Linked DNA regions of Prochlorococcus marinus XMU1404. The protein of the gene in region 1 interacts with the protein of each later gene in a pairwise test. Links are inferred from orthologs where the notes say so. Each region holds a gene or a part of one and is shown on either strand. Other genes may lie near its edges.

Region 1 (4,608 bases):
AGAGTGCTCATTGATGTTCTAATAGCCCCTAATAAATTATGAGTCCCATCATCAAGCAAGGCAGGTCCTTTAATTATCCTTTCTAATGATCCTGTAGACCCAACTTCAATTCTTGTACCCCTTGGCAATATAGGACTTGGAGTGGCCATGCCCCAGTGAAATCCTTTACCAGGAGCATTTGAGGATTTAGCTATTGGTGAGCCAATCATTACAGCATCTGCGCCACATGCTAAACATTTACAAATATCTCCTCCAGTCACAATTCCTCCATCTCCAACAATAGGAATATAACGACCACTTTCCTTAAAATAATCATCTCTTGCAGAACTACAATCAGCAATTGCAGTTGCTTGAGGAATCCCAATTCCTAAAACACCTCTTGAAGTACATGCCGCTCCAGGGCCTATTCCAACCATTAATCCTGAAACACCAGATTTCATAAGAAGTTTGGCAACCTCATAAGTAACACAATTACCAGCTACAACTGGGACTTTCAAAGATTGACAAAGTTCTTGAATATTGAGGGTCTCTTTACCTTCTTTACCATGATGCTCAGTTGAAACGACTGTCCCTTGAAGGAAAAATAAATCTATTTTCGAATTGTTTAGTGTTTCTTTAAATTTAATTGCTGCTTGAGGAGTACCACTAAAGGCAGCAATACCTCCTCTTTCTTTAACTTCGTTTATTCTCTTAATAATTAATTCTTTCTTAACGGGTTCACTATATAGCTTTTGCATTAAAGGGACAAAATCATTTTTCCCTACTGATGCTATTTGATTTAGTATTTCATCTGAATTTTCATATCTAGTTTGTATACCCTCCATATTAATAACACCTAGGGCACCTAATTTAGTGAGTTCTACGGCCGTATTAACATCTACTACGCTATCCATAGCACTTGCCACAATTGGGATTTCTCTCTTTATCTCACCTATTTCCCAGGAAGGGTCAGTCAAATCATAATCAAGTGTTTTTCTACCAGGGACTAAAGCTATTTCGTCAATGCCATAAGCCCTTCTGACTTTTTTGTTTAAACCAAGTTCAATATTCACGGAATTTTGCCTTTATTTTGATTAAATTAACAACTAAAGGGGTAATAAGCCAAGGTTTATTCAAAAACAACAGGTTTTTTTTTAATTTGTGTGTAAATGTGAGTATTTGGGAATTAAATATATATTTTTTTTTATTCATTATGACAATCAGGGATTATTATTAAAGAAAGGTTTTTTGTATGTCTGATATTATAGATTCCGGCAAATCTGGATATAGCGAAGATAACGATCGAATTATTCAGACCGACCTAAGGAATGAGATGTCTCGCTCTTATCTTGAGTATGCAATGAGCGTGATAGTTGGTCGTGCGCTTCCAGATGCAAGGGATGGATTAAAGCCTGTGCATAGAAGAATTCTTTATGCAATGTATGAACTTGGATTAACTAGCGGAAGACCTTACAGGAAATGTGCAAGAGTTGTTGGAGAAGTTCTTGGTAAATACCACCCTCATGGAGACACTGCTGTCTATGATGCTTTGGTTAGAATGGCACAGGATTTTTCCATGAGGATGCCACTTATAGATGGTCATGGAAACTTTGGTTCTGTAGATAACGATCCTCCTGCAGCTATGAGATATACAGAATCGCGCCTACAGTCCCTTACAGATGAAAGCTTATTAGAGGATATTGAATCTGAAACTGTAGATTTTGCCGATAACTTTGACGGTTCTCAACAAGAGCCAACAGTTTTACCCGCTAGGATTCCTCAACTACTCTTAAATGGATCATCTGGAATAGCCGTAGGAATGGCGACTAACATTCCACCCCATAACCTAGGAGAATTAATTAATGGTCTCAAATCAATAATTAAAAACCCTGCTATTGAAGATAGAGAACTTTTTGAATTAATTAAGGGTCCTGACTTCCCTACTGGAGGTCAAATTTTAGGAAGAGAGGGTATCAGAGAAACCTTCAAAACAGGAAGAGGTTCAATAACCATGAGAGGTGTAGCCAATATTGAGCAAGTTAAATCTGCTGGAAGGGTAGAAAAAGATGCAGTAATAATTACAGAACTTCCTTTTCAAACTAATAAAGCAGCATTGATAGAGAGAATTGCTGACTTGGTTAATGAGAAAAAATTAGAAGGTATTTCTGATATCAGAGATGAAAGTGATCGAGATGGTATGAGAATTGTTATCGAGCTAAAAAGAGATGCATACCCCCAAGTAGTTTTAAATAACTTATTTAAGTTAACTCCTCTACAAAATAACTTTAGTGCAAACATTTTAGCTTTAGTTAAAGGAGAGCCAACGACTCTTTCACTAAGGAAAATGTTAGATGTATTTCTAGATTTTAGGGTAGAGACAATAAAGCGTAGAACTCGATTTTTATTAAAAAAGGCAGAAGAAAGAGATCATATTGTAAAAGGCCTTTTAGTAGCACTGGAAGCTATGGACGCAATTATCAATCTTATAAGATCCGCAAAAGATACAGCTTCAGCTCGAGAAAAATTGCAATCTGATCATGAGCTATCTTCTACCCAGGCAGAAGCAATTTTACAAATGCAGTTAAGAAGATTAACAGCTTTAGAATCAGATAAAATCAAAAGCGAACATGATGAATTAACTCAAAAGATAATCCAATATCAGCAAATATTGAATAGTAAAGAACAAATTTTCGAAATCATTCATGAAGAACTTAATAAAATCAATGAAAGATTTTCTTCTCCAAGAAAAACAGAAATACTTGATTTAGGTGGTGGTTTAGATGATATAGATCTTATAGCTAATGACAGATCTGTTGTTTTATTAACTGAAGCAGGTTATTTAAAAAGAATGCCTGTTAATGAGTTTGAATCTACCAGTCGTGGGTCAAGGGGTAAAGCGGGCACAAAGACCCATGAAGATGATGACGTAAAACTTTTTATAAGCTGTAACGATCATGATACTCTCTTACTTTTCAGCGATAGAGGGGTTGCTTATGCCCTCCCGGCATATAGAGTTCCCATGAGCAGCAGAACTGCAAAAGGTACGCCATCAGTTCAACTTCTCCCAATACCAAGAGAAGAAAAAATAACTTCACTTGTCGCAGTGGATTCTTTTGAGAATGACTGTTATCTATTAATGTTAACAAAGGCTGGATTCATAAAAAGGACATCACTTTCTGCTTTCTCAAAAATTCGCTCGAATGGATTAATCGCCATTAATCTTGAGGATGGAGACGCCCTAACATGGGTCAGATTATCAAAAGAAGGTGATAGTGTTTTAATTGGATCAAGAATCGGAATGGCAATTCATTTCAGACTAAATTTAAACGAATTAAGGCCACTTGGCAGGACAGCTAGGGGGGTCAAATCAATGAACCTTAAAGAGGGAGATAATCTTGTATCCATGGATGTTTTGACATCTGATTTAGTTGAACAATTAGCTAAATTTGACGATATTACTAAAGAAATTGATGAGAATCTTGAAGTTAACTCTTCAGATGGTCCGTGGGTATTAATAGCCAGTGCATTTGGACTAGGCAAAAGAGTACCTGTAACCCAGTTTAGATTACAAAAAAGAGCAGGCATGGGTTTGAGAGCGATAAAATTCAGAATTAAAGATGATGAGCTGGTTTGTTTGAAGGTACTTGGCGAGGGAGAAGAATTACTTTTTGTCACCGAAAAAGGTGTAATAGTCAGAACAAACGCCGATAAAATCTCCCAGCAATCCAGAGCGGCTACTGGAGTAAAATTACAAAGATTAGACGAAGGTGATCATTTATCTGAAGTGGTATTGGTACCTCGAGAACAATTAGATGAAAAAGATCAACTTAGCTCTGGGGAAGGAAATTAAAAAATCAATTATTAATTAAATTATATGGAAATACTTGATATTTTAATTTTAGGTTCCGGTCCTGCAGCATTATGTTTAGCTTCAGAATTAGCCAAGCAGGATCTTAAAATTAAGGGAATATCAACTAAATCTCCAAATGAAAAATGGGAGAATACATACGGTATATGGGCATCTGAATTAGAGGAATTAGGATTAGAGTCTTTGTTATCTCACCGATGGTGTAAAACAGTTAGTTTTTTTGGTAATGGTGAAAATAAAAAAGGTGATACTCCAACAAAACACAACTACGATTATGGTTTAATAAATCAAGAAGCCTTTCAAAATGAACTTTTAAAAAAATGTAAAGGGATTGAATGGTTGAATGAAACAGCAAAAGATATTAAAGAAAAAAATAAACTATCTGAGGTAATTTGTTTTTCAGGTTTAAGAATAAAAGCAAGGTTAGTTATTGACGCAAGTGGCCATAAAACTAATTTCGTAAAAAGACCAAATCAAAATGAAATTGCTCAACAAGCTGCTTACGGAATCGTCGGTAAATTTACATCCCCACCTGTTAATAAAGAACAATTTGTTTTAATGGATTTTCGTTCAAATCATTTAAATAATGAAGAAAAATTAGCATCTCCATCCTTTCTTTATGCAATGGATCTTGGAAATGAAACTTTTTTTGTTGAAGAAACCTCACTAGCTAGTTATCCTGCATTATCGCAAGAAAATCTTAAAAAAAGACTTTTTAAAAGACTCAATAGTAAGAGTATTAAGGTAAGTGAAATTTTTCA
Region 2 (3,631 bases), on another replicon or contig:
AAAAGAAAAGAAAAGAAAATACAATTACTTCTATATAGTGAAAAAATAATCTTATGAATTTCCTCTTCCTCAGAAGAACAAATAGTTGAAAAATAAAGGAAGAAAATGTACTAAAACAACCTAAAAAACCAGTATAAAATAATAACAATATGTCGTTATTATTAAAATTTAATGCTACTAAAATTCCTAGACAAAATGATGCTATGAAATTCACGATTGAAGTATTCTGAATATCAAATCCTATATTTATTTTTAAATAATTTTGTATGAATATTCTAAATATTAAACCAAGAAAACTGCCAATAAAAATTATAGCTATTGAATTAAAATCCAAAATTTAGATTTTTATCCAGCCTTTTGTAATCTTATTAGGATCGTCTAAAAATTTATTAGAAGCTAATTCAACTCTAGCCCAAATTTCACTTTCGTTGATTTTCCAATTTCGTAAAACTGATAAGGTTGTACCTATATCAAGAACTAATAATTCATTAGAATGAACTTCAGGAAAAGAATAAAGAGAGGTATTAGCACTCAATATAATTTCATTTATGTTATGGGAAAACTTATTTTGATTTAAACTTTTTTGGATTCCACCAGCAGGTAACGTAATTGGAGCAATTAATGCAAACGTAAATAAGCAAAAATTCTTTAGGATATTGTTAATCATATATCTAAAGTTGCCATATCTAAGTTGCTACTATGAGTTTCAATAAATTCTCTTCTTGGTGCAACTTTGTCTCCCATTAATATGTTGAATATTCTGTCAGCTTCAAGTGCATCTTCAATTTCAACCCTTTTCATCATCCTAGTTTGAGGATTCATAGTTGTATCCCACAATTGTCTTGGCATCATCTCGCCTAAGCCCTTAAATCTTTGAATATTATAATTAGCATTTTCTCCAAAATCTCTAATTGTATCCTTTAATTGATTCTCGTTATAGCAGTATTTATGATTTTTGCCTCTTTCAACTTTATAGAGGGGAGGACAAGCAATGTAAATAAAACCTTTTTCAACAAGTTCTCTTTGATATCTATAAAAAAATGTCAATAATAAAGTTCTAATATGAGCACCATCAACATCAGCATCAGTCATAATTACAACCCTGTGATATCTCAAAGAGCTCGCGTCAAACTCCTCTCCTTTTATTCCTAAGCCTAATGCTGTTATTAATGACTGGATTTCTGTATTTTTATAAATTTTTGTATCGTCTGTTTTTTCAATATTGAGAATTTTACCCCTGAGAGGCAATATAGCCTGAAAATTTCTATCTCTACCTTGTTTGGCCGAACCACCAGCAGAATCTCCTTCAACTATATAAATTTCAGATTCTGAAGGATCTCTAGAACTGCAATCTGCCAACTTACCAGGTAAAGTTGAACTTTCAAGAACACTTTTTCTTCTGACTAATTCTCTAGCCCTTCTTGCAGCTTCAGCCGCATTAAATGATTGAATTGCTTTTTCAAGAATCAAGTCTAAAATTCCAGGATTGAATTCCATATATTTTGTAAGAGCTTCTCCTATAAGAGAATCAACAATTCCTCGTACTTCAGTATTCCCTAATTTTGTTTTTGTTTGTCCTTCAAATTCAGGATCTGGAACTTTCACTGATAAAACTACAGTCAATCCCTCTCTGATATTTTCACCAGCTAAATTTTTTTCAATATCTTTTCTTTTGCCTCTTTTTTTTGCAAGATTATTGAATGTCCTTGTCAAAACTGTTTTTAATCCTTCAATATGGGTTCCCCCATCAATAGTTCTAATATTATTAGCAAAACCTAATATATTATCTGAATATACATCTGAACACCATTGCAAAGCTGCTTCTACATAAACATTTTCTTTCTGTGAATCAACATAAATTATCTCAGGATGAATAGAATCCTTTTCTGAATTCATGTATTGAACATATTCTTTAATTCCTCCTTCATACATATAAATTTCTTCTTTGAAAGAACCGTCTGATAATTCACTTCGCTCATCTCTAAAAACAATTTTTACACCACCATTGAGATAAGCTAATTCTCTTAATCTTGATGAAAGAAGAGAATATTCAAATTCAATTCCTCCAGAAAAAATTGTTTTATCTGGTTTAAAGCAGATAGTGGTTCCTTTTTTAAAGGGTTTTATGGACTGTTTTTTAGTTTGTAATTCACCCTTCGATACACCTTTTTCGAATCTTTGATTAAACTCACTGCCATCTCTAAAAACAGTCACATTGACCCATTCGCTTAAAGCATTAACTACAGATATTCCAACTCCATGCAGTCCGCCCGAAACTTTATAACCGCCACTTCCAAATTTTCCTCCCGCATGAAGTACGGTCAGCACAGTTTCTAAGGCACTTTTCCCTGTCCTTGGATGAATATCTGTTGGGATACCTCGTCCATTATCAGAAATTAAAGCAGATCCATCTGCCCTAAGAACTATTTCTATATGATTACAATGTCCTGCAAGTGCTTCATCTACTGAATTATCAACAACCTCATATACAAGATGATGCAAACCTCTCGGACCTGTAGAACCTATATACATCCCTGGACGTTTACGAACTGGTTCTAACCCCTCTAAAACCTGAATCTGTTCCGCACCATAATCATTTGAGATTTTATTAGATCTTTTGTCCTCGCTCATTTAATATAAAAAAATTAAACTTTTAAAAATTATAATTTTTAAAAGGTCTTTCATTAAACTTACCACTGCAATAAGAGAAAGGCTCGAAGTCTATGAAAAATTTAATCTCTTTAGTTATATAGCAGATAAATTATTCTTAAGAAACTTGTATGTCTTCCAATCCACCTCATGTAATAGTTTTAATTGGGCCCACTGCAAGTGGGAAAACAGACCTGGCTATTGAAATCGCAGATTATTTTAAGACTCACATACACAATATCGATTCAAGACAAATTTATAAGTCAATGGATATTGGCACAGCCAAACCTTCTAAGAGGCAGCAAAAAAAAATAAAGCATTTTTTATTAGATATCTCAGAGCCTATTTACCCAATTAATGTAAAACAATTTCAAAAAATTGCTCAAGAATCAATACAAAAGGAAATCAATAAGAATCATCTACCTTTTCTTGTCGGAGGAAGTGGTTTATATATGAACTCAATAACAAAAGGTTTTTTTGTACCAGATGTTCCTCCGCAGAATAATTTGAGAGGACAATTAGAAGAACTTGGGCAAACAAAATGTTGGGAACTTTTAAAAAATTGTGATCCAATATCAACAAAAAAAATCAATTTTGCGGATCGCGTTAGAACAATAAGAGCTTTGGAGGTTTTTTATGTAACAGGCAAACCTTTATCAACTCAAAAGGCACAAAAACCTCCTAACTGGCGAATACTAGAGCTTGGATTAGACAGAGATAATTTAAAAAATAGAATTTTACAAAGAACAAGAAATATGTATTCTTTTGGAATTATTGAAGAGACAAAACAACTTATTTCTAAATATGGATCTGATTTACCGATATTAGAAACAATTGGTTACCGAGAAGTTAAACAAGTTTTAAATAACAAATTAACTATTGAAGAGGCGATTGAGTTAACTACTACTAAAACAATACAATTTGCTAAAAGACAAAAAACATGGTTTCGTAATAAAAATAATCCTGTTTGGCTTAATAACAA

Evidence for each region. Proteins that work in one complex are often made in the same cells at the same time.
Region 2: the proteins of gyrA (region 1) and gyrB interact in binary tests that used the Escherichia coli proteins (3 or more experiments, as listed by UniProt). The link is inferred for Prochlorococcus marinus XMU1404 from one-to-one orthologs.

The regions. Positions count from the first base shown.
Region 1 is NZ_JAAORE010000002.1:375,132-379,739, forward strand. Bases 861-4,030 are described here. They hold gyrA (DNA gyrase subunit A), read left to right. Parts: upstream 861-1,231; coding sequence 1,232-3,829; downstream 3,830-4,030. Other genes in these bases: HA144_RS05850 (GuaB3 family IMP dehydrogenase-related protein), read right to left, coding at 861-1,052; crtL (lycopene beta cyclase), read left to right, coding at 3,854-4,030. In the rest of the region: more of HA144_RS05850, read right to left, coding at 1-860; more of crtL, read left to right, coding at 4,031-4,608. UniProt on the Escherichia coli protein: A type II topoisomerase that negatively supercoils closed circular double-stranded (ds) DNA in an ATP-dependent manner to maintain chromosomes in an underwound state.
Region 2 is NZ_JAAORE010000003.1:490,315-493,945, forward strand. What follows is about bases 148-3,112. They hold gyrB (DNA topoisomerase (ATP-hydrolyzing) subunit B), read right to left. Parts: upstream 2,632-3,112; coding sequence 664-2,631; downstream 148-663. Other genes in these bases: HA144_RS09045 (fluoride efflux transporter FluC), read right to left, coding at 148-334; HA144_RS09050 (hypothetical protein), read right to left, coding at 338-667; miaA (tRNA (adenosine(37)-N6)-dimethylallyltransferase MiaA), read left to right, coding at 2,781-3,112. Also shown: more of HA144_RS09045, read right to left, coding at 1-147; more of miaA, read left to right, coding at 3,113-3,631. UniProt on the Escherichia coli protein: DNA gyrase negatively supercoils closed circular double-stranded DNA in an ATP-dependent manner to maintain chromosomes in an underwound state.